DNA from 3 places in the Alteromonas sp. ABH4_454 genome. Region 2 is predicted to be linked to each of the others. Evidence: predicted binding sites of a transcription regulator. Region 2 holds the regulator's gene; each other region holds the start of a gene.
What was found. The regulator FliA, encoded in region 2, starts transcription of late flagellar genes. The targets are predictions, from matches to a motif close to CTAAAGNTNNNNNNNNNNNNGCCGATA.
Positions count from the first base shown of each region.

Region 1: the regulator FliA is predicted to act here: its motif matches at 5,260-5,286, upstream of ACYX4W_RS06315 (DUF3530 family protein).
Region 3: the regulator FliA is predicted to act here: its motif matches at 5,557-5,583, upstream of ACYX4W_RS00035 (DUF5610 domain-containing protein).

Region 1 is NZ_CM149972.1:1,424,161-1,432,561, reverse strand. It holds gene ACYX4W_RS06335 (gluzincin family metallopeptidase) at 1-451, shown strand, start outside; gene ACYX4W_RS06330 (DUF4019 domain-containing protein) at 453-1,244, opposite strand; gene rapA (RNA polymerase-associated protein RapA) at 1,581-4,460, shown strand; gene rluA (bifunctional tRNA pseudouridine(32) synthase/23S rRNA pseudouridine(746) synthase RluA) at 4,511-5,227, shown strand; gene ACYX4W_RS06315 (DUF3530 family protein) at 5,373-6,260, shown strand; gene ACYX4W_RS06310 (hypothetical protein) at 6,404-6,727, shown strand; gene ACYX4W_RS06305 (AmpG family muropeptide MFS transporter) at 6,828-8,174, shown strand; gene ACYX4W_RS06300 (response regulator) at 8,280-8,401, shown strand, end outside.
Region 2 is NZ_CM149972.1:1,935,745-1,944,145, forward strand. It holds gene flhA (flagellar biosynthesis protein FlhA) at 1-265, shown strand, start outside; gene flhF (flagellar biosynthesis protein FlhF) at 295-1,704, shown strand; gene ACYX4W_RS08420 (MinD/ParA family protein) at 1,710-2,576, shown strand; gene ACYX4W_RS08425 (RNA polymerase sigma factor FliA) at 2,573-3,304, shown strand; gene cheY (chemotaxis response regulator CheY) at 3,341-3,724, shown strand; gene ACYX4W_RS08435 (protein phosphatase CheZ) at 3,759-4,514, shown strand; gene ACYX4W_RS08440 (chemotaxis protein CheA) at 4,527-6,797, shown strand; gene ACYX4W_RS08445 (protein-glutamate methylesterase/protein-glutamine glutaminase) at 6,826-7,956, shown strand; gene ACYX4W_RS08450 (ParA family protein) at 7,985-8,401, shown strand, end outside.
Region 3 is NZ_CM149972.1:4,848-13,248, reverse strand. It holds gene ACYX4W_RS00065 (DsbA family protein) at 1-1,145, opposite strand, end outside; gene ACYX4W_RS00060 (helix-turn-helix domain-containing protein) at 1,261-2,226, shown strand; gene ACYX4W_RS00055 (SDR family oxidoreductase) at 2,388-3,206, shown strand; gene fabR (HTH-type transcriptional repressor FabR) at 3,283-3,876, shown strand; gene ACYX4W_RS00045 (DUF1330 domain-containing protein) at 4,012-4,302, shown strand; gene trmA (tRNA (uridine(54)-C5)-methyltransferase TrmA) at 4,325-5,422, opposite strand; gene ACYX4W_RS00035 (DUF5610 domain-containing protein) at 5,613-6,929, shown strand; gene ACYX4W_RS00030 (RNA recognition motif domain-containing protein) at 7,007-7,471, opposite strand; rRNA gene ACYX4W_RS00025 (16S ribosomal RNA) at 7,945-8,401, shown strand, end outside.

The DNA.
Region 1 (8,401 bases), 510 kb from region 2:
GAATGACGAACAATCGTGGTTACATGAAGGTAGCGCCGACTACTTTGCGGCACTAGCTATGAACTACCTTTATGAAGATGCCAATAGCTATGTGGATAGGCGTATAACCCACGCGTTTGAAAGCTGCACGCAAGGTTTAACGCAAAGCACGCTAGCCAACGCTTATAAGAACGGACGCTTCAATCTTTATTACTCGTGCGGAATGGTAATGCACCGCGCCATCGATGGCGTGGTGCAGCAAAAAACGTTAGGTGAGGAGTCGCTGTTCACCGTATGGAAACGACTTCAAAAAGCAGTGAGTCGAGGCATGCCGCCTGGCACAGCGACCTTTTTAGCATTACTTGAGCCTTATAACGCACCTGAACTTATTGACGCCATAAACAATGCAACTAGCGATGATGCTCTCAAAGCCATTCAAGGGATTGAAACTTTGTACCAGTTACCTGAGTAGGCTACTTAATGAAGTAGCCTATTGCTTTATATTCACCATCAACTTCCACCATAGAAAGGGTCTCTACTTTCATTGTGGTCTGGGAATCAAAGTCAGTGGTGAACGACAAAATTAAGTAGTTTCCTTTAGGCAATCCTGGCAGTGAAGTTGGCGCTTGTGTTAATGCGATTTCCCTCGACTTGGCTGCCCCCAATGGCTCCCTGACTAGCTGCATCGCCTCGGTCCATTTAGCTATTGAAATACCGCTTCTAAAAATAGCCCCACTCTCTTTCCAGCTTTGTTCATATTCACCGCTGTCGATAAGTTCCAGCCAAGTTGTTGCATCTTCAAGGACTTCGCTACTGACATTAACTGGCTTGCCAGCTTCGATTACTTGGTTGCTACCATTGTTCGCATTGACCGTTTGCGCATAATAAATAGCCACAAACAAACTGATGGCGAGCGCTAGCGTGATCCAAAGAACATGTTGGGGATTCAACGACGTTGGCCGGTCAAGCTGCTGTTTAATTGCATGATGAGCTGCGGCATTCTCGCCCGCAGTAGAAGTTTGCGAGGTTGGCTGCCCTTGAGCATGACTTGTAGTGGCGAGGGTTTCACCCATTAAAAGCGTATCGGGCGTCGTTTCGAAAACCGAAGCAAGTGCGCCTATTGAATCGTGTGATGCAGATTGTGTTTTCTCAATTCGCTGAATAGTACGCAAACTCAATCCGGACACATCTGCCAGATGCTGCTGACTCCACGCCTTAGCATTGCGAAGTTGTATAAGCTTTTGACTGTCTACTTTCATATCCATCTCGCGCTTCCTCCTGTTAGCTGCGCTTCACATACGTTAAAAACGTAACGCGGTTAACAGTAAGAAATATCCATGGTCAGTGATACGACAGTTTTACGTCAACCCTGTGACAAAGCAAGCCTGATGGATACGTTAACGTTCTTATTCTTTTGCTAACCAGCATTCTCGCTGTGAAGTAATGAAGGCACTACTCTTGCTAATCGTCTTATTGACGCAGAGGTATAGTTACTCAATCACGTCCCCCACCTGCAACCGTAAATCAAATAAGCTAGTATTAATGACTTATCACAACGCAATGCGTACAATACCGCCCCCCGAAAAACAGGTTGGTGATTTATGAGTTCAGATAGTCAATTTTTAGTTGGTCAGCGTTGGTTAAGCAACACCGAAATAGAGCTGGGGCTGGGCGTGGTTATCGGTAACGATTTCCGCTCAGTTGAAGTGTTGTATCCGGCAACAGGCGAAGCGCGAAAATACACAAAGCAAGACGCGCCCCTTACGCGACTAATATTCGAAATTGGCGAAACGGTCAAAAGCCAAGATGGCTGGGAAATGACCATTACTGAAAAAGAAGAAAGCCAAGGTTTATTTATATATCACGGGCTCCGGGAAGACACCAAGGCACAAGTGCGTTTACCTGAAACCATGCTAGACAGCCACATTCGCTTAAACCAACCTGAAAAGCGCCTGTTTAGTCAGCAACTAGACAATCCGAAATGGTTCGACTTACGCGAACGCGCCCTAGATCATCAATACGAATATTTGCGCTCAAGTACTATCGGCCTTGCCGGTGCCCGTATATCGCTTATCCCGCACCAGCTACACATAGCATCAGAGGTAGGCGGCAGACACGCGCCTCGCGTATTGCTTGCTGATGAAGTAGGGCTTGGTAAAACTATTGAAGCAGCGCTAATTATTCACCAGCAGCTTAAAACTGGTCGTGCCGAGCGCGTGCTTATCTTGGTGCCAGACTCGCTCATGCACCAATGGCTAGTTGAGATGCTGCGCCGCGTAAATCTTCCTTTCGCCATTTACGATGAGAGTCGCTGCGAAGCAATTGAGAAGAGTGAAGCGATAGAAAAGAGCGAAGGCCTAGAAGATGACGATACAGCTGACACAGGCGCAATAAACCCGTTTGAAAGCGACCAGCTGGTACTTTGCAGTATCGACTTCCTCAGTAAGAGCGAAAAACGCCAGCAGCAAATTCAAGCCGCAGGTTGGGATTTAATGGTTGTCGATGAAGCCCACCACCTTGCGTGGTCAAGTGAAGCTCCCTCTGCCGAATACCTATGTGTTGAAGCACTAGCGAATCAAACACCTGGCGTATTGCTACTTACCGCAACGCCTGATCAGCTTGGTCACGAAAGCCACTTTGCACGCTTACGCCTACTCGACCCGGCTCGCTTCCATAGTTACGACGCTTTCTTAGATGAAGAATCGAAATACAGCCAGCTCGCCGATGCGGTAGCGCCATTACTTTCAGACGCCGAGCCTAATGACAAACAACGCAGCAAACTCGCAGAATTCGCGCCTGACGTAATGGAACATGCAGGTGATTTAAGCTCGCCGGAAAATCGTCATGCGTTGCTGCATCAACTTATCGACTGTCACGGTACAGGTCGCATGTTGTTCAGAAACCGCCGTGCCAATATCGAAGGGTTCCCAGAGCGTAAACTAAGTGCATATGAATTGGCTTTACCTGAGGTTTATTCAGAGGCAGTGAGCGGCGGCGACCTAACCTATTCACTATACCCTGAGCGTATGGCAAGTGTGGTTAATAGCTGGACTAAGCACGACCCACGCGTTGAATGGCTGCTAGATTTTATGCAAAGCGTTAAGCCAGAAAAAATACTGCTTATTTGCGCCAGCGCTCGTACTGCACAAGAGTTAGGCGAAGTCATTCGCACGCAAACCGGCATACGCCACAGTGTATTCCACGAAGGCATGAGCATCGTTGAGCGCGATAAGGCCGCCCATTACTTTGCTGACGAAGAAGACGGCGCTCAAATTCTATTGTGCAGTGAAATTGGCAGTGAAGGCCGTAACTTCCAGTTCGCTCACCACTTGGTTCTGTTCGACTTGCCTATTACGCCAGACCTGCTTGAACAGCGTATTGGCCGTCTTGACCGTATTGGCCAAACTCAAACTGTACAAATTCACGTTCCGTATTTAGCGAAAACCGCGCAGCACGTTTTACTAGATTGGTATCACGAAGGACTTAATGCCTTTGAGAAAACCTGTCCGACCGGCTCTGGTGTGTTTGACGACGTTAAACCTTTGCTTATTGGTGCCTGCTTGCACCCTGACGATATGAGTGCCCGTGACGAGCTTGTAAACATGAGCGTTACGCTAAATAGCCAACTGGTGGCTCAACTTGAAGCCGGTCGCGATCGACTTCTTGAGCTTAATGCTTCTGGAGAGGGCCGTGTAGAGCAACTGCTTGAAGACATTATCACCCTTGATAGCGAACAAGATTTGTCGCGCTTTATGGGCCGTGTATTTGACGCTATCGGCGTCCAGCAAGACGAAAAAGGCAATGACTGCTTTATTCTTATGCCAACCGAATCCATGGTAAGCCAGCTTCCAGGGCTTGACCCAGAAGGCATGACGGTCACTTACAAGCGCCGTGTTGCCACCACGCTTGAAAACGTACAGTTTCTTAGCTGGGACCACCCGCTAGTACATACCGCGATTGATGTAGTACTCACCGACGTACACGGAAAAAGCAGTATGGGCTTTATTGCCGAGCTATCTTTACCGAAGGGCGCCTACTGGATAGAAACCCTTTTTGTGCTGCATGCACAAGCGCCGAAAGCGCTTCAATTAGGCCGTTTCTTGCCACAAACGCCTGTGCGGGTATGTTTAGATGCGCAGGGCAATCCTTCTGACTTAAGTTTTGATGTTAAGCGTAAAATTGGCCGCAAAATTTCTTCTCAACTTCTAAAAGCACTGCAACAGCCGCTTGAACTTGCAATCGAGAAAGCACGTAAGCTTGCCCATCATGAGGCTAACCAAAAGCAGCATGATGCCCTTAACGATATGCATAGCACATTGAATGATGAAATACAGCGCTTGCGCGATCTTCAAAAGCGCAACCCTGCTGTGCGCGATAGCGAAATTGAATTTATTGAAACGCAAATGAATGCGCTCGATAAGGTCATTCAGGAAGCTGATGTTCAGCTAGACGCAATACGTATTGTGGTGAACAACCCGTAAATGCAAAATGTTAAGCACTGAAAGAACAACGTTGAAGTAACGAGTACATAATGGCAAACCCGAGTTTTGTTTATAACCCGCCTATGACGCCTTATCTTGATATCCTGTATCAAGATGAGGATGTGGTGGTAGCTCACAAGCCTAGCGGACTGTTAAGCGTGCCAGGAAAGGCCTTAGAGCACCGAGACTCGCTCATTAGCCGTGTTAATTGTGTATACCCTACCGCGACGGTAGTTCATCGGCTAGATATGGCAACATCGGGTATCTTAGTGCTGGCACTGAATAAAGAGAGTCATCGCCATATATCAAAACAATTTGAGCTTCGACAAACTAAAAAGCGGTATTTTGCCCGAGTACATGGTCATGTAGCACAAGACAGTGGAGAGGTTAATTTACCCCTTATTTGCGACTGGCCGAACAGACCGAAGCAAATGGTAGATTTCGAGCGCGGTAAGAAAGCAGTGACGCAATTTGACGTTGTCGAGCGTACCCATGATGAAAATGGATTGCCCTACTCTTTAGTTGCCCTTTATCCCATCACAGGTCGCTCTCATCAACTGCGCGTGCATATGCTTGCTTTAGGCCACCCTATTTTAGGGGACAGACTTTATGCCCATGAAGAAGCGTTATCTATGGCCTCTCGCTTGCAGCTACATGCAGAAAGCTTAAGCTTTTCCCACCCTACATTCGGGCACTGGCAGCATTTTCACATTCCTATACCTTTTAGCCAGTACCACCCCAAAGCCCTTTCTGAAAGTATTGAGTAGTTAGCGGTTCTTTATTTTATCTATGGACTTCATTTCAGTTTTATAAGGTTCTGCCGATAACCTTCTTAGAATACTTGGTGTATGAATTGATTTGATGCTGCCGTAACCGCGCAAATCAAAAATAGGTAAAGGCAAACCGTTTTTTATGAAAAGGCACGCTCTTCTTATAACATTTGCAGTTATCGTATCGCTGCTGCCTGTAACGGCGCATTGTGATTTTTTCACAGATGTAAGTAATGCCTATTTGCCCGGAGAAGTGGACGCGTTAATGGTGGGCGAAGAGAAAGCCCCTGTTATTTTCATTGAGGCACGAACTCCGCTCCCTTTGGGTGTTGCCGTGATACTCACTGAACCCTTTCCATCTAGCTTGACCCTTGCAGAAGGTAACAGCCTAGCGAGTATGCTTGCTGAGAAAGGGTGGAACGTAATTATCAGCCCATTTAATTTGTCGACAAGCTCACCATCGGTTCTAACTACTGAAGAACAAACCAGTGAAGCCCAAGCAGAAAGCGCATCCCCATCGATGGGTAGTGAATCAATCATCCACCCGAGAAGTGATCAACTGACTCAGTACCTTGATTTTAAATCAACAACGACTGCACTAACGCTGCAACTCAGTGCTTTAGATAATTATTTGCAAGATAGAACGGGATACCGCATGGTCATTGCGCAAGGAATGCTTGCAACGGCCTACTTGTCTGCAGTAGAAATGCAGCCTGGTTTACAACCAGACTCATTTGTCGCTATATCGCCATTCTGGCCACAAGAAAAAACAAATAACTTAGTGATTGATACTATCGCGAAAGCCAGCTTTCCCATTCTTGACTTGTCTTTAATAAACTTTAATGACTGGGAAGCAAGCACCGCAATGAAAAGAAAGGTTCGTGCAAAAAACGAACTGAAATTGCACTATAGGCAAGTCCACCTGCCAAATAATTCTTTAACCTTTAGTATAAAAGAAATTGAGAAACACCCTAACATTCATATAGTTGCAAATAGCATCATAGGCTGGACCAGGCATCTAGGCTGGTAATTCCTCTATCTTAGGATTAGGCTAAATCAGTATCCAAAACAGTTACCTACCTTTATTCATACGAATAATGGGATGTTGAAGTCAATGGTAGTCATGTTATGGGCTATACTATTTTTTAGCAAACAACGACGGTTGAGTGGCTTGTGAATGTTCAAGATTTTGTAGATAACAAAGCGAAACAGCTGTGTTTCTATTTGCGAGCATTTTGGCAGGGAGAGCTTCCTATCGAGGAGATCGAGCTATTCTTTTGGGATAGTATGGAAGAATGGGGGCAAATTGAATGCACGTTAACCCAGCCATATACGCAAAAAGAGCGTGTTTTTTGGCATTTGCTTCATCAAGTGCATTACTGGAATGAAGATAAACTAACAAAAGACCAGTTTCTTGTTGATGAGTTAACAAACTGTGTTAACTTTTTGGAAGGTTTAGGGCACTGCCCTCTGGATTGCGTCGGGATCCGCCCCTAATTTCCGCTCACTTACAACGGTATACTCCCCCCTTGGGTTAAAACGTATCGCTTAAAAGTTCATCATGCCCCCACAGTTTTATTGCTAAACACAATGGTTCATGGCTCAATACACTTTTGAGTCAACGCCGAAGGCCGAAGTATTGCTAACTGCATTAAAAACGTTCAATGACAAACGCTTCTTAACCATTTTTCTTTTTGGCGTTTCCAGTGGCTTCCCTTGGATCATGATTGGTTCAGTATTATCGGCATGGTTAAAGGATGAAGGGTTATCGCGTTCGGCGATTGGTTTGTTCGGTATTATCTTCGCCACCTACTCATTTAATTTTCTATGGTCGCCCCTTGTCGATAAGCTTAAGCCGCCAATGCTAGGACAAAGACGAGGTTGGATCTTTTTGATGCAAAGCGCTGTTGTTTTCCTGTGTCTGGCCATGTCCCAACTTACCGCAAACCAAGACCTATTCTACGTAGCCCTAATTGGTTTACTCATTGCCATTGCTTCTGCCACCCAAGATATTGCTATTGATGGCTTTCGTATTGATTGCATTGAAAAAGAAGACAAAGATGGTATGTCTGCTGCATCATCAGTAGCAACAGCTGGATGGTGGACGGGCTACGGTGGCCTTGGCGCTATCCCCTTTTTCTTAGCAGACCTCACTTCCTGGACTTGGCCAGATATTTACTTATTACTTGGCGCTATCATGGCCTCTTTGGCAATAGCTACCTGGTTTGCTAATGAACCCGCTGTTGATAGGGAAGCTTTGCTTGAGCAAGTAACGGATGTAGACGCAAAAAGCTCTGCAGCAATTAACTGGATAAGAACAACACTCATAACACCATTTTCGGAGTTCTTTAACCGCAATGGCATCAAGCTGGCTGCTTCATTCTTACTGTTTATTTTTCTTTTTAAAATTGGAGAAGCGTTTTTAGGTCGTATGAGCATCGTCTTCTATAAAGAAGTGGGTTTTTCAAATAGCGATATCGCCACTTACTCAAAGCTGCTTAACTGGTGGGTGACGATTGTCTTTTCTCTGCTCGGTGGATTAGTCAATATTCGCTATGGTATTTACCGAGGACTGATGATTGCAGGGGTTGCCATGGCGGCTTCAAACCTTCTGTTTGCTCTTATCGCGCAAACTGGGCCTTCAACTTCACTGTTAGCCATCACTGTAGTCGTCGACGGTTTTACCGGAGCATGGAGCACCGTTGCCATGGTCGCCTTTATATCGCTTTTATGTAACCGCGCTTTTAGCGCAACTCAATATGCACTTATGGCCTCACTAAGTGTTGCAGGACGAACATTGGTTGCTTCTAGCAGTGGTCTAGTTGTTGATAGTCTTAATGGAAACTGGAGTTTGTTTTTCATTTTGACCGCTGTCATGGTGGTCCCAAGCCTTTGCTTTTTATATTCCATAAGAGATCACATAAAGCGCGTCGAAGCGCCATAAATTCCTTACACCCTGTTGTTGTCTACATTTAGTGGCCTTGCAACTTTGTATTAGTTGCCTACATTTAAAGAAGGTAGTTAATACAAACTCTTGCAAGGAAGAAATTTGAGCGCAAACAAGGCTGATCCACCGCAACGCAAGTCATCACTGGTATCCACCGCTTTTACCTTTTCAAAAGTAAACGCCTCGGCTATGTTTTTCGCGGCCATTATTATCTCAATCTTGTT
Region 2 (8,401 bases):
GATGTTGCACCAGTCCCTTCAAGCAGGTGGCGAAGACGGTGCTGGTATAGAACCAGGTCTGGCAGACAAGCTGCAGAAATCATTGCAGCAAGCCAGTCAGCAGCAAGAGTTAGAGGGAGAACCTGCAGTACTCCTTACCTCAGGCATGCTACGACCCGTGCTGTCTCGCTTCTTAAAGTATTCTGTTGTTGGGCTGCATGTTCTTTCATACCAAGAAGTGCCTGATGACAAACAAATAAAAATAGTCAGTTCGGTCGGTCAATAATCTGACACTGGGTGATTGGAGAGGTTGCAATGAAAATTAGACGTTTCTTCGGCAAAGATATGCGTGAGGCGCTAAGCCAAGTTAAAGCTGAGTTGGGCAGTGATGCAGTGATCATGTCAAATCGCAAAGTCGCTGACGGTATCGAGCTTGTAGCAGCCTACGACAAAGAGCCTGAAGCCAAGCTTTTCACGCCTAAGGCGGCACCACAGACCGCTGCTAAAACGCCTGGCCAAAAGGCTGTGCCTAGCTTAAGTGAAATTATTGGCGACGATGGCCCTGATAGCTTAAAAGCCTTGCTGGAAAAGCAGCATGGTGGAAACCCAGTTGCAGAAAGTTCTGCACAACCAGCACAGCCAATGTCAGCGAACGCTAAGCACGCCAACGAAATTGCATCTCACTTAGATTTTTCAGAAGCGTTTATCGACGATCTTGAAATACAGTCACCACAACAAGATGCTATCGAGCACCAGGCTTTTCCAGAGCATCAAGCGTCAAGTATGGGTGAAACTCCTGTATCCCAGTCTGCTGAACTAGCTCAAATTAAAGAAGAGTTAGCTTCACTTCGCGACGTATTGCAGTATCAAGTTGCTGACCTAATGGAAGCGAAGAACAAGCGTCAAAAACCTGTTCATCAATACTTGGTCACGCGATTAACCGATATGGGTTTGAGTAGTGCACTAGCAACTCAGCTGATTAGCTATACACCGGCTCATTACAACGAACGTGACGCGTGGGTATATCTTCTTAACCTATTGGCTAATCGCATAAATGTTACCGGAAACGATATACTAAGCTCACAAGGTGCCGTTGCATTAGTCGGGCCTACTGGTACAGGTAAAACAACCACGGTTGCAAAGTTGGCCGCCCGCTACGCGCAAAAATACGGTGCAGAATCGGTAGCTATGATAACTATTGATACGTATAGAATTGCAGCCTATGAGCAACTAGCGACATACGGAAAAATTATTGGCTGTACTGTGCGAAAAGCGCAAACTAGTGAAGAACTAGCAGATTTATTGTTCCAACTTCGTCATAAGCGACTAGTATTGATTGATACAGCAGGTTTTAGTCAGCGTGATAGTCGATTAATTAAGCAAATTAAGCAGTTCGACAATGGTCAAATGCCAAAAGTTAAAAAATATTTGGTAGCGCAAGCCAATACGCAATATCCGGCTTTGCAGAGAATCATTCAAGCGTATGACGATATTGAACTAAGTGGCTGTATTTTCACAAAGTTAGATGAGTGCTACTCTTTAGGAGAGGTACTTAGTGCAGCGGTTGAATACCAACTACCGGTTAGTTATGTCACCGATGGTCAAAAAGTGCCTGAAGACATTAAGATTGCAGAAGCGAAATCTTTAGTTTCCGCTGCTGCAAAGCTTTATAAAAAGTACGGTTTGAATCATACTAGTGGTAACAACGCAATTAAAACAGCATAAGCAGTATGATTGACGATCAAGCGAGTAGCTTAAGAAAAATGAAGCAATCACGGTTAATCAAAGTAATCGCCGTCACCGGTGGTAAAGGTGGCGTCGGTAAAACAAACATTACGCTTAACACTGCTATCGCCATGGCGAAGCAGGGCAAGCGTGTAATGGTTCTTGACGCGGACCTTGGTCTTGCAAACGTAGATGTGATGCTAGGCCTGCGAGTTGAGAAAAACCTATCTCACGTACTCTCTGGCGAGTGCACGTTGGACGAGGTTTTAGTAACCGGCCCCCACGGTATTAAGATTGCGCCCGCCACATCTGGCACGCAGTCAATGGCGGAACTCTCACCCACACAGCACGCTGGCTTGATAAGAGCATTTAGCGAGCTGCGTTCTCAAATAGACGTATTAATAGTCGACACCGCTGCTGGCATTTCAGATATGGTTTTAAGCTTTTCTAAAGCTTCCCAAGATATCATGGTGGTGGTTTGCGATGAGCCAACATCACTAACTGATGCGTATGCGCTGATAAAAATCCTTAACCGTGAGCACGGTGTTTTTCGCTTTAAAGTTGTGGCCAATATGGTTCGCGATGTACGAGAAGGTCAGGAATTATTTAGCAAATTAAGTAAAGTGACAGGGCGTTTTCTCGATGTTGCACTAGAATTAGTGGCGACGGTGCCATTTGACGAAAATATTCGCAAAGCAGTGCGTAAGCAAACAGCTATTGTTGATGCTTTTCCAGGCTCTCCTGCAGCCGTAGCGATAACCAAGCTAGCAAACAGGGCGCTTACTTGGCCCATTCCGGCGCAGCCTGGAGGTCACTTAGAATTTTTCATTGAACAATTAGTTGCAGAAAAAGCCGTAGGAAGTCAACGTTGAACAGCAAGGCAGCCGCTTATCAACAGCAAACAGATAAATCGCAGTTAGTCGAAAGACATGCGCCCCTGGTTAAGCGTATTGCGCACCATTTGATGGCGCGCCTGCCTGCGAGTGTACTTGTTGATGACCTTATCCAATCAGGCATGATTGGTTTGTTAGAGGCTGCTCGAAACTTTGATGGGTCAAAAGGCGCAAGCTTTGAAACCTTCGCAGGTATCCGCATTCGCGGTGCCATGCTGGACGAAATACGCAAAGGTGATTGGACGCCACGTTCTGTTCACCGAAATGGTCGCGCAATAACAGAAGCGATATCTCAGGTAGAAAGTGAAACTGGGCGCGACGCACGAGATTCCGATATTGCTGACAAGCTTAATGTGAGCTTGCAGGATTATCACCAGATGCTCAATGAAGTAAATGCCGGGAAGTTGGTCGGCATTGAAGATTTAGGTGTGTCGGAAGATGTGATCACTACCGAGCAAAGTCGAGGCAGTGATGCACCGTTAGAAGATTTAATGCAGGGCGCATTTCAAAAAGCGCTGGCCCATGCAATAACGACATTACCCGAGCGAGAAGCGATTGTTCTTTCACTTTACTATGACGAAGAACTAAACTTAAGAGAAATAGGCGAGGTTCTCGACGTAAGTGAGTCGAGAGTCAGTCAAATTCATAGTCAAGCCATGTTAAAACTCAAATCACGAATGAAATCGTGGCAAGCTGACGAAGAATAGAAATTAAAAACAATTAACCCCTCAGTGGAGGCTATTTTGGACAAAAGCATGAAAATTCTCGTGGTCGATGACTTTTCAACCATGAGACGTATCATCAAAAACCTACTCAAAGACTTGGGTTTTGCCAACATTCAGGAAGCGGATGACGGAAGCACTGCATTACCTATGTTACAACAAGGCGATTTCGACTTTGTTGTTACTGATTGGAACATGCCTGGTATGCAGGGTATAGATTTGCTCCGCGCGATTAGAGCCGATGACAAACTTAAGCATTTGCCAGTACTTATGGTGACCGCCGAAGCGAAGAAGGAACAGATCGTTGCCGCCGCCCAAGCGGGTGTGAATGGTTACGTCGTTAAACCTTTCACCGCGGCAACGCTTAAAGAAAAATTAGATAAAATATTCGAACGTTTAGGTTGATCCAGACGCTCACCAGATAAATGAGGTTTACTGGATGTCAACGAATGTAAACGTTCCAATATCGTTAGAAGAAGCAAAGCAGCTTGTCACTTTTCTCGAAGAAGGTGACAAGGCTTCAGCTAACGCACTACTTGAAGCCGTCTCAATGAAAGAAAACGTTGAGCTATTCGCTGAAGTAGGCAAGTTAACGCGTCAACTCCACGACGCATTAAACAACTTTCAAATAGACGACCGCATCAAAAATCTAGCTACAGACGATATCCCTGATGCCCAGTCCCGCCTTACCTACGTAATTGAAGAAACCGAAAAAGCTGCTAATACTACTATGGATGCCGTTGAGGCGAGTATGCCCATCGCTGAACTGCTATCGGAGCGGATCGAAAAGGTTATGCCAGAGTGGAAAAAGCTGATGAACCGCCAAATCGAGTTGGGTGAGTTTAAGGTTTTATGTGCAGACTTAGACGAATTGTTGGAAGACGGTTCGAATCAGTCGGCTAAACTTACACAGTTACTTACAGAAGTTTTGATGGCACAAGGTTATCAAGACTTGACTGGACAGGTTATTCGTCGCGTTATCGACTTGGTTAAAGAAGTCGAAGATAGCCTTGTAAACATGCTTACTATGTTTGGCGAACGGGACGGTGCAGAACAAACTAAACCTTCCAGCGTTAAGGCCGATAAGGTTGATGGTGTAGAGGCAGAAGGCCCAATTATTGATGCTGACAAACGAGATGACGTCGTTTCAGGTCAAGATGATGTAGATGATCTTCTGTCTAGCTTAGGTTTTTAGGGGAGCGGGTGCATGTCGTTTGATGTTGACGAGGAAATATTACAGGACTTTCTAGTTGAGGCTGGAGAGATACTTGAACAATTACAAGAACAGCTCGTTGATCTTGAGAACAATCCTGAAGACGCGGACTTGCTTAACGCAATTTTTCGCGGCTATCACACAGTAAAAGGGGGAGCGGGCTTCCTTTCTCTTACTGAGTTAGTTGAAATTTGTCACGGTGCTGAAAACGTTTTTGACGTCATGCGCAATGGCCAACGAACGCTAACGCCTGAGTTAATGGATATCATTTTGCAAGCCACTGATGTGGTGGTTGAAATGTTTGAGAGAGTAAAAGCACAAGAGCCGCTAGAGCCGGCGGATGCTCACCTCGTCGACCTGTTACACAAACTCAGTCGCCCAGAATCTCCAGATGAAAACATTTTCGACAATGCAAGTGCGCCCGAGCCAGAAGTTGTCGCGGCTGAGCCCGAGGTCGTTGCAGAAGAGCCGGAACTAGCTATAGATGAACCAGTGCCAGCAGCGTCAGATACCAGTGAAAGTAGCGGTGGTATAGAAGAAATTACCGAAGATGAGTTTGAGGCTCTCCTTGATGAGCTTCATGGAGGTGGTGCTCCAGGACAAGCTGCATCAACCAATACAGAAGCCGCCAAAACGGAGCCTGCGCAAACGTCAGCACCAGCGGCGAGCACTGACAGTGATGACATTACTGATGAAGAGTTCGAAGCACTGTTAGATGATCTGCACGGAAAAGGTCAGTTTGGTGGGGACGAAAAAAGTGCTCCAGAACCAGTATCAGCAGCTGCTCCGGCAAGTAGTGCCGGAGATGAAGAAATTACCGACGATGAATTTGAAGCACTGCTTGATCAGCTTCACGGTTCTGGTCAAGGTCCAACTAAACAAGGCTCTGCTCCAGCGGCCCCTGAACCTCCGGTAGACAAAGCGGCTACCGAAGCTGTTCAAAAAGCAAAGCAAGCCGCGTCGAGTGCCCCGGCTGCGCCTAAGGCGAAGCCAGAACCCAGTGCAGCGAGCCCAGCTAAAACGAGCAAAGCAGCTGCGCCAAAAGCGCCTGCCAAGAAAGATGATAAAAAAGGGGCTCCTGCTCCACCACCTGCTGAGACAACAGTACGTGTAGACACTAAGCGTTTAGACCAAATTATGAATATGGTCGGCGAACTCGTACTCGTTAGAAACCGACTGATAAGTTTGGGGATCAACAGCAACGATGAGAGCATGTCAAAGGCCATTGCTAATCTAGATGTAGTGACTGGAGACTTGCAAGGTGCGGTAATGAAAACCCGCATGCAGCCTATCAAGAAAGTGTTTGGCCGTTTTCCTCGCGTTGTACGTGACCTGGCTAGAAGCTTAAAGAAAGAAATTACCTTAGATCTTGTAGGTGAAGAGACAGACTTAGATAAAAACTTGGTTGAAGCATTGGCCGACCCGCTCGTGCATTTGGTGCGAAACTCTGTCGACCACGGGATAGAAATGCCTGATGATCGTGCAGCGGCAGGTAAGCCTCGCATGGGTACGGTTCAGCTATCAGCATCTCAAGAGGGCGACCATATTCTTCTTACTATCGAAGACGACGGTAAGGGTATGGACGCCGAAAAGCTCAAAGAGATCGCAATTAGCCGCGGCGTATTGGACGCAGACGCAGCAGCACGCATGTCTGACGTTGAAGCGTTTAATCTTATTTTTGCACCTGGCTTCTCTACTAAAACCGAAATCAGCGATATTTCAGGTCGTGGTGTGGGCATGGACGTGGTTAAAACCAAGATTAACCAGCTCAACGGTACCATCAATATCGACTCGCAGTTAGGAAAAGGTACACGATTAGATATCAAGGTACCGCTAACGCTCGCGATTCTACCTACGTTAATGATTGTTGTAGGAAAACAGACCTTTGCGTTACCATTAGGTGCGGTGAACGAAATAATAAACATGGACATCAAGAAGACCAATACGGTAGATGGCCAGCTAACAATGATAGTTCGTTCGAAAGCAATTCCGTTGTTCTTCCTTGGTGAATGGTTAATCCGAGGCCCCAAAAATATAAATAAAGAAAAGGGGCATGTTGTTGTGGTGCAAATTGGTACTCAACAAGTAGGGTTTGTCGTAGACGCGCTGATAGGCCAGGAAGAAGTGGTTATTAAACCACTCGATGCATTGTTGCAAGGTACGCCTGGTATGGCTGGCGCAACAATTACTTCAGACGGTGGAATTGCATTAATTTTAGATGTTCCTAGCCTGCTCAAACGGTACGCGCGTAAACCTATAAAGTAAGGCGATGAATTAACAGGAATGATAATCCATGGTCTTTAAAGTCCTAGTCGTGGACGACTCGACTTTCTATCGCCGTCGAGTAAGAGAAATTCTCGAAGGAGATAGAGAGCTTGAGGTTGTAGGTGAAGCAAGAAACGGACGTGATGCATTAGACAAGGCGGAAGCTCTTAAGCCTGATGTAATAACAATGGACGTTGAAATGCCTGTTATGGATGGTATTTCCGCCGTTAAGGCAATTATGGATAAACGTCCTACGCCAATTTTAATGTTTTCATCATTAACGCATCATGGCGCTCAGGCAACGCTAGATGCGTTAGAAGCAGGCGCGCTCGATTTCTTACCCAAGAAATTCGAAGATATAGCCCAAGATAGAAAAGATGCTTCGCGGTTACTTTGCACTAAAGTCAGGTTGATCGCGCGAAGAGGGTTAGGCGTTAAGCGCCCATCTCTTCGCACCGCCGAGACGAGAAAACTCCCTGACAATGCGCCCAAACAGGCTTTTTTCAAAACGTCGGGTTTACTTTCTGGTCATAAAGACGCTGCAAAGCAGCCTACCGTTTCCTCAGTGAGAGCAACGGGTAAGCAATACAGATGTTTAGCTATTGGGGCGTCCACAGGTGGGCCTGTTGCACTTCAAAAAGTGCTTTCTCCACTACCTGCAGATTTTCCTTATCCTATTTTACTTGTGCAGCATATGCCTGGGACTTTCACTACTGCATTTGCACAGCGTTTAGATAGCAACTGTAAAATTAAAGTGAAAGAAGCAGAGCATGGCGATATTTTAGCACCAGGGCACGCTTATCTTGCCCCAGGAGGAAAGCAAATGTTGCTTGAATCTATCGGTAGCAACAAGCGAATTTCCATCGTTGATGCAAGCCAGTCTGATAAGGTGAATTATAAGCCAAGCGTAGACCTGACCTTTAGCTCGTTGGCTAAAGTTTATGGTGGCGACGTGCTTGGTATCATCTTAACGGGTATGGGCGCAGACGGTAGAGAGGGCTGTCGGATACTCAAGGATAAGGGGGCGACTATTTGGGCGCAAGACCAAGACTCCTGTGTGGTTTACGGTATGCCTCAGGCTGTCGCTGTGGCTAATATATCGAGTAAAAATATTAATATCGATGATATAAGCAGTTGCGTTCAAACCGAAATGCGATAGCAGTTTGAACAGTAATGGAACAGTAATTATGAAAGTGTGGACTGTGGCAAATCAAAAAGGCGGGGTAGGTAAAACTACCACAACCGTAAGCCTTGGCGGCTTGCTCGCTCAAAAGGGCAAGCGAGTGCTCATGATAGATACCGATCCCCACGCATCGCTTAGTTACTATTTTGGTATTGATGCAGAAGCGACAAGCCATTCTGTTTACGACATTTTTATTAAGTCTAACGAGATTACTGCCGATAATGTTATGGACTGTCTCAGTCCTACAAAACTCGACAATTTATATGTGCTACCCGCAACCATGGCATTGGCGACGTTAGACCGAACCATGGGAAGCGAGCAGGGGATGGGCTTAGTGCTAAAAAAAGCACTTGCTAAAATAGCCGATGAGTTCGACTTTGCTATCATCGACTGCCCGCCTGTATTGGGCGTGTTAATGGTT
Region 3 (8,401 bases), 1.9 Mb from region 2:
AGTGCATAGCAACGTTTAACACCGTCACCAAGTGGATCTGCCAATTTTCCGTAAGGCCATCCTAATTTTTGGGCTTCGCGTTTTGTGTCTAGAAATATGTAAAGTGCTTTTTTGAAAGGAACAAACAGGCCGCGCATCATCATTGGCAGAACGGGGCGAACAACCAATGGAACTTGATATGTACACGCAAGAGATATTCCCTCTAATAGTGCTATGTGGGAGTATGGACTTCGAGCAGACCAAAATAACTCTACAGGCTTTTTGTGACTCGTTTCTTCATTATGCTGTATAGCCATTGGCAGTACTGTTATGCCTGGCCGCTCTCTTTTTAGGTTGTATGTTTTGCTAAAAGTTACTGGCGTTGCATTAGCGCACTTCAACTTCTCTTCGGTAAGTCTTTGCTCTAAATGCGCTAATCTATCCACGCCCCAGTACCACTCTCCGTCATAGTAAACTGTAGCGGGTAAATAATGACCACGTTCACTTAGCTCAGCGGTATTAGCCTTTACTTGTTCTTCTATTGCGTTGTTTTTCTCGGCAGTGTTTACCAAGTCAGTTAAATGTGTGCCTTCAGTTGTATTCCAAAACTCTAGGACTGTGCGAATAAGTTCAGGCCAGTTTCTTCCATCGTTAATAGCACTTTGTAACTCAATGGTATATGCGCGCTTTCTTTCGGCAGTGAGCTTCTCGAGTTCGCTTTTGAGAGTAGGCACTGCCAAAAAGTTGTACAGCGAAGCCAGTAATTCTGCGTCTTTGAGAGCATGTTGTTCCCAAAGAGTGGGTTCTGGAAACATAACATCATCAGTTGAATCGATAACTTTAATTACACACTTTATGTCAAATCTTTGCTCTATGCTCGGTAACGCCTGAAGTAACAAAAATGAGTAAGGGTCATCTATCTTTAAATAAACTGCTAGCTGAGCTGAACTGCGAAGCATTGCGCGCTTTATCTTAAAAAGTCGTCTTCGAAGTTGTAAAAGCCAATCGCTTGAGATGGCTTGAAGCATCAGTGGTTTGATAGTTTTCTTCAATGTGGTTATCTCTTCTTTGCAAAGCTTATAGTTAACATCAAATGAGTAGTCATTTCTGGCCAAGGTTAATTCAAAACAGGTGAACAATGTTAACTCTCTGTTAACATAAGGCATTTGCCAGTCTAGGATATCGTATGATGTCTGGCTACTTGAATTAATAATGAGAAAAAACGTTTTTACTCACACTGAAGCAGTATTACCCATTTACTTTCCTAAGGTCCTGTACCTTATGTTACGCGACGAAGGCTATGATCCTGAGGAACTACTTATTGGGTGCGGTATTAAAGAAAGTGACTTTGAATCTGAAAATATCAAACTGTCATTCAAAGCACATCAGCAGTTTATCAAAAATGTTCAAAACGTTACCCAAAACGAACATATTGGTTGGAGTTTCGGCCAGTGCATTAATCTAACGACGTTAGGCACTGTTGGTTATGGAGCGCTTAGTAGCGAATCGTTAAAAGACGCCCTTGAGTTTATAAGTCAATTTCTTCACTTACGAACTTCACTTTTCAGTGTTGCTATTGTTGTAAAAACTGACGAGCACGTAAGCGAAAGCTTTTTAGAAGTAAGGCCTCTGGTCACACTTTCTCACTCACACTACTTTTTACTTGCGGCGGCGGTAAGTGCCGTACTAAACATTATTTATTTTTGCCTTCCTATAAATAATTCGGTGAAAAAAATCGAAATGCAGTGCGCGACGCCGAAAACCCATTGTGATGTATTTCTGCCCAAGGGATTACCCATTTTATTTGATAAGTCCTCAACGCGTATCTATCTCAATAGCGAGATACTGAACATTCCTTTACCTACAGCCGATTCTTTTTCAAAAAAGGCAATGTATAGTTTGTGCGCAGAGCAGTCTTGTAATCTCCGTCAGGGTAGTGATGTCGTAACAGCTTTACGGAAACATATAAAAGAAAGCGATCGATTTTCCCTTTCTTTAGACGAAGCTGCCGCACTGTTTTACGTTTCGCCAAGAACGCTGCGTCGTGCACTATCTTCATGTGGTACACATTTTAAATCGATCATCAATGAAGAAAAGGCTAACTTTGCAAAAGACATGCTTTTGAAGACAAGACTTTCTATTGCAGAAATCGCGCTTCAACTTAACTTTTCTGACCCCTCTAACTTCTCAAGAGCGTTCAAAACTTGGACTGGTGTATCTCCCATATATTGGCGGGAGCATAAATAAGTAGTCATTGGTATAGTTCATTGACGAAGCTATACATCCTAGCAGGCATGTTGTCCTTTTGGCACTGTGAGATGGCCACTCTTGCACTTACTTTGAGTCAAGGTAGCCCACCATAATGCTACTCGATACTTCAGATGCTACTAATTCTAGGAAGACGAGTTATGAACACAAATATATCGGGAAGAACGGCAATAATTGCTGGTGGAAGTGCAGGTATGGGAAAGGCTAGTGCCATAGCATTAGCGCAAGAAGGTGTTAATCTGATTATATCTGCTAGGCGAGAGCAGCGATTACGCGACACAGTAGAAGAAATTAAAGCGCAATACGGTGTAGAAGTTACTGCTGTGGTCGCCGATCATGCAACCGAAGAGGGCAGAGCAAAGTTGTTAGCAGCTTGCGAAACCCCGGATATTCTTATCATTACTATATCTCCACCCCCTATTATTTGGGAATACGGCGATATAGAGGAAGAGAATTGGCTTGAGTCAATAAAGCTTGGTCTTATTGGTCCAGTAGAGCTTATAAAAACATTCAGTAAGCCCATGAAGGAAAGAGGCTGGGGAAGAATAGTTAATATAGCTACGGTGGCCGCGAAACATCCACTGGAAATGCGCTTAATGTCGGGGCCCGCACGCTCGGCATTAGCAAACTACACGTCAGTCGTATCAAGAGATTTAGCAAAACATGGTGTGATTTTAAATAATGTGCTGCCAGGCATGTACGCGACAGAAGGGATGATTGAATTAGCGCTACCACACAAAGAAAAAATTGAACAAAAATATGGAAAAGGCGCTGCGGATAATATTACGCCTGAAATGGTACACAAGATGACCTTGGACTTGTTTGACATTCCTACAAACTCGTTAGGAGATCCAAATGACTTGGCCCAATTCGTTACTCTGCTTAGTTCTGAGGCTGCTAAGTTCACTGTCGGTCAAAACTTTGTGCTTGATGGTGGAATGTCGAGAAGCCTGTTCTAGGCTATGAGTTAATTTAAACTTCTCCAAGAGGCTCGGGTTGCGATAGACTATAAAAGAGTAATTAAGTGAGTCTATCGTGAGCCGACAAGAACAGAAATTAAAAACCCGCCAAAATATCATCCATGCTGCATTTTCATTGCTAGATGAAAACCGCAGTTTATCGGCAATAAGCTTGCGTGAAGTCGCCCGAGAAGCTGGCATTGCTCCCACGTCGTTTTATCGACACTTTAAAGATATGGACGAGTTGGGTTTAACGCTGGTGGATGAAGCGGGTTTAGCGCTGCGTCAGCTTATGCGTCAAGCTAGAAGGCGCATTGCTTCAGGTGGCGGCGTCATTCATACCTCTGTGGAAACCTTCATGGAATTCATCGCGGCCAACACAAACGTATTTCGTTTATTACTGCGAGAGCATACCGGTACGTCGTCTGCTTACCGACTAGCAGTGTTCAGAGAAATTCAACATTTCATCGATGAACTTACTGACTACATTATCGAACAGCAAGGCGTGGAATACGCCTGTGCCCAGTTACAAGCCGATGCCATGGTAAGACTGGTATTCAGTGCCGGAGCTGAAGCATTAGAAGCGGATGATAAGCTTAGAAGTGAAATTGGTGAAAGAGTGAAAGCGCAACTTCGCTTTGTTCAAATAGGCGCTACGCAGAAAGCGTAGCGCTGAAGTATTATCAAGTATTTCACGAAACAGATTCTGGCATAAGCCTTCTTATTGCACGGAATATAGCTTGTTAAGCTCTCAATACGATAACGCTGGGTTCAACCAGTTAATTTCAAGAAAAGAGAGCAAGATATGTATTATTCAGTTTTAGAAGTTACACCTACCGATGAAGCGTGGATCCCGCACTATGTAAAACTCGCCGCGGATGTCGTGTCGAAGCACGGTGGAAAATATCTAGCGAACAGTGCGAATCATCAAACTTTAGAAGGCGAGAGAGAAGAACCCGCCATTCGCGTTATAATACAGTGGCCTTCAAAACAAAGCGCACTCGATTTTATGTCTGACCCAGATTACCTTCCACTACTAAAACTAAGAACTGACGGCTCAGTAAGCCATCACGTTCTTGTACAAGGCAAGGAGTAGTAGAAAATGACTTACACGCAAACTAGACTTTGCGTGTAAGTAGAACGCCTGCCTCAATATGATGAGTGAAAGGAAATTGGTCGAATAGCGCTGATTGAGCAATGTTGTGAGTTTCACCTAAAAGCTCAAGGTTTTGCGCCAAAGTTTCAGGATTACACGAGATATACACAATATTATCGTAATCCTGAATCATTCTTAGCGAGTCTTCATCTAATCCAGCTCTTGGAGGGTCAACCAATACAGTGGTGAAATTATAAGTGCTTAAATCAATGCCTTCTAAGCGACTAAACGTACGCTCGCCCTTCATAGCCTGTGTGAATTCTTCGGCGGCTAACCTTACAATTTTTACATTGCTCAGCTCGTTTTGCTCAATATTAAACTGAGCTGCTTGCACTGAAGGTTTAGCTATTTCGGTACCTACGACATTATCAAAGTGAAGTGCTAGCGGAAGTGAAAAGTTACCGGCACCACAATACATTTCTAGTAAGTCTCCAGAGAGTGGTTTAACACAATCTAAAGCCCATTCAATCATGCTACAGTTCACTTCGGCATTGGGCTGAGTGAAGCTATTTTCTATATGCTTGAATACGAATTCTCGTCCGTTTACTGGTAAACGCTCAATTACAAAATCGTTGTCGATAATAAGCTTTTGCTTTCTAGCGCGACCAATGATGTTTACTTTAGGAAAGTGAGTTTCAAGTGTCGTTTTTAGTTCTCTTGCTGCCACTTGCCATTCTTCATCTAATTGACGATGGTATAGAAGGCTTATAACAAGTTCACCAGACAACGCAGAAAGGTAATCGATTTGAAATAACTTTTTTCTTAGAGTCTCGTTTGGTCTTACTTCTTCAAGCAAAAGTGTCATCGCATCGTTTATTGCTTTACAAGCAGGAGGGAAACTATCTACGCGATACTTCTCTTTCGTTTCCTGATTGAACATGATGTGAAATAAGTCATCGCCCTCATGCCATACTCTAAACTCTGCGCGCATGCGGTAGTGTGTTGGCTGCGAGGGGAATACAGAAAGCGCCGGGGCATTGAATGGAGAAAGCAACGCGGTGAGACGATTTACTTTTTCGTCTAACTGATCGTGATAGCGTTGTTGTTCAGTGGTGGTCATAAAATTCTCCATTCATTGTTGAGGTCGCGAATTGTAGTCCCTTAAAAAATAACTGCAACAAGCGCTCCCGACTTCTTCATTATTAATATGCGTAATTGCTTAAATAGCTTTTAGAAAAAAATGCTGTATTAATATTAAACAATATTGATTCTTTGCCGATAATAAGAATGAGGATAGTGAGGATCAAATTATGAACGTGGGTCAAATTAAAGCTTTTATGGGAGACCAAAAGGTTGATCAGAAAGCGGATCAAAAGGCAACGGTTCACCCGAATGAAGCGCTTAAAAAGCAGCTGCAGCAAGACGGATTGCAGCAAGCCGCTGAATTCTCGAAGCAACAAGCGGCTTCAGTATCTGTTTCAAGTAGCCAGACGAGTATCGGCTTGCGCGTGGTAAGTAGCAATATTAATCAAGCGTTGGAAATAGATGGGCAAAGACCACAAGAAACGAAAGAGAAAAATCTTGAAGAAAAGTCGAACGGTTTATTCGATTTTGAAAAAGTAGCCCGAAACGTACTTAAGTTCGTGGGCAGCGTTATTCGCGGCGCAGCCGATGGAGGTGCCAGCGAAGAAAAGCTGACCGGGCTATTTAGCCAAGCAAGAGAAGGAGTAAGCCGCGGCTTCGCAATGGCTGAAAAAGATCTTGCTGGGTTTATGAATGAAGAGATTGAGCAAGGTATAACGAAAAGCCGGGATCTCATTGATACGGGTATTGATGATCTAGAAACCGATATCTTTGGACGCCAGCAGCCTAATGCTGTCCAGCTGTCTTCGGTGGAAGCTGTTGCAGCATCGGACGAAAAAAGCGGTAGTTTGATGATTCGAACTAAAGATGGTGATGAAGTGAGCTTTAGTTTTGAAAGCCTGCGTTCTTTCCAGGCTTCTCAGCAACTTAATTTTCAGGCTCAGGCATCTCAAGAGCAATCTGACGGTAGTGGTGAGCAAAGTGAAAGCAATTTTTCAGCGTCTTACACTGAGCAAACTTCTTATCAATATTTCGAGCGAAGCGGCATTAGTTTTTCATTGAAAGGAGAACTTGATGAAGATGAGTTGGAATCGATAGCTGATTTAGTTGGGCAGGTGCAGGATCTAGCTGATACCTTCTATAGTGGTGATATAGACAAGGCATTTGAAGAAGCACTGAGTTTAGGCTTTGATGATAAAGAGTTGGTTGGTTACGCACTACAGTTAAATAGGACTACGCAAACCGAAGTGCTAAAGACATACGAAAATATTCAGCACTATATCGAAGATAAAAGCGAAAACGCGAAGTACGGTAATGTGGTTAGTCCAATCGCTCAATATCTAGAGAAGATGATGGATACCTTTGCTAACGCAGAAAGTAAGTTAGAAAGTAGTGAAGACTATAATGCGTTAATAGCTGGTATTATTAACGAGATGGAAGATGTTCAGGTTCCTGACCTTATATCCGCTATAAATAGATTTCGTTCATTTAATCAAACCTTGTTGGAAGGTCTTCCCCAATCTGCTGAAACCAGCGAGAGCTAATGTTCATGACAATAAAAAGCCCGGAAGCGAAAGCTTACCGGGCTTTTTTTACATAACTAAAAACTACGAATTAAGAACTAAGCGTGTTCAACTTTGTCTTTCGCAGGTCGAACTTTTAACGTTCGTTCCTGAAAGATTGAGTCGTTAGTTTTATCAATAACACTACTAAGGTCGTCTGTGACAACCTCGATAAAACCGTAACCTTTTCTTTTTCCAGTTTTGCGATCCTTCATTAAACGAACCGACTGCACTTCAATAAAGCTACTGAAATACTCCTTTACAGCGTTTTCATTTGCTCTATAGGGTAAATTACCCACATATAAAGTTTCGACTGATCCGTTATTGGTGTGTGCTCTGGCATCTGAGGAAGATGGACTTTGAATAAGAGACGCTAGCCAAGGAGTAACGATACCGCTTATCAGCAGAGCTGCAGATACGGTAAGTGGAACATGGACGTTTAAACTAGCAGAAGAAAATAACAAATACCCTGCAATTGCAAAAATAGCGCTAATAACAGCGCATTGAATAAAGCCTACTTTCATATACCTACCTTTCTATTGTTTATTATGGTGCTGGAGGCTGTACATAGTTTACTCATTTGTAACAATTTGAACAATAAAATGTGAAAAAACTAGTCTAAAGATGCATTGAGCCCAGAGAAATGATGCAGAAATGAGCGGTTAACATCAAAATGGCCTTAAAAAGCAAAAAAAACCAATTTAAGTGTTGATCTTTCTCAAGAGGTATCTATAATGCGCTCCACGTTCTGAGGGGGCTTCGAGAAAAACAAAGCCAACTTAGCAACAAGTGCGAAACCAAGTTTTCAAGCAAATAAAAAGTTTAAAAACATGGTTGACATCGAAAATAAACGATGTAAAATGCGCACCTCACTCGAACAGGGTGAGTCACTAAGAAGCAACGGCTTCTAGTGAATGTTCTTTAAAAATTTAGACAAGACAATCTGTGTGGGCACTCGTTAAGAGTGTCACAACGACGATTCATATTTCGATATATTTAATTGAAGAGTTTGATCATGGCTCAGATTGAACGCTGGCGGCAGGCCTAACACATGCAAGTCGAACGGTAACAGGATGTGCTTGCACATCGCTGACGAGTGGCGGACGGGTGAGTAATGCTTGGGAACTTGCCTTTGCGAGGGGGATAACAGTTGGAAACGACTGCTAATACCGCATAATGTCTACGGACCAAACGGGGCTTCGGCTCCGGCGCAAAGAGAGGCCCAAGTGAGATTAGCTAGTTGGTAAGGTAAAAGCTTACCAAGGCAACGATCTCTAGCTGTTCTGAGAGGAAGATCAGCCACACTGGGACTGAGACACGGCCCAGACTCCTACGGGAGGCAGCAGTGGGGAATATTGCACAATGGGGGAAACCCTGATGCAGCCATGCCGCGTGTGTGAAGAAGGCCTTCGGGTTGTAAAGCACTTTCAGTTGTGAGGAAAAGTTAGTAGTTA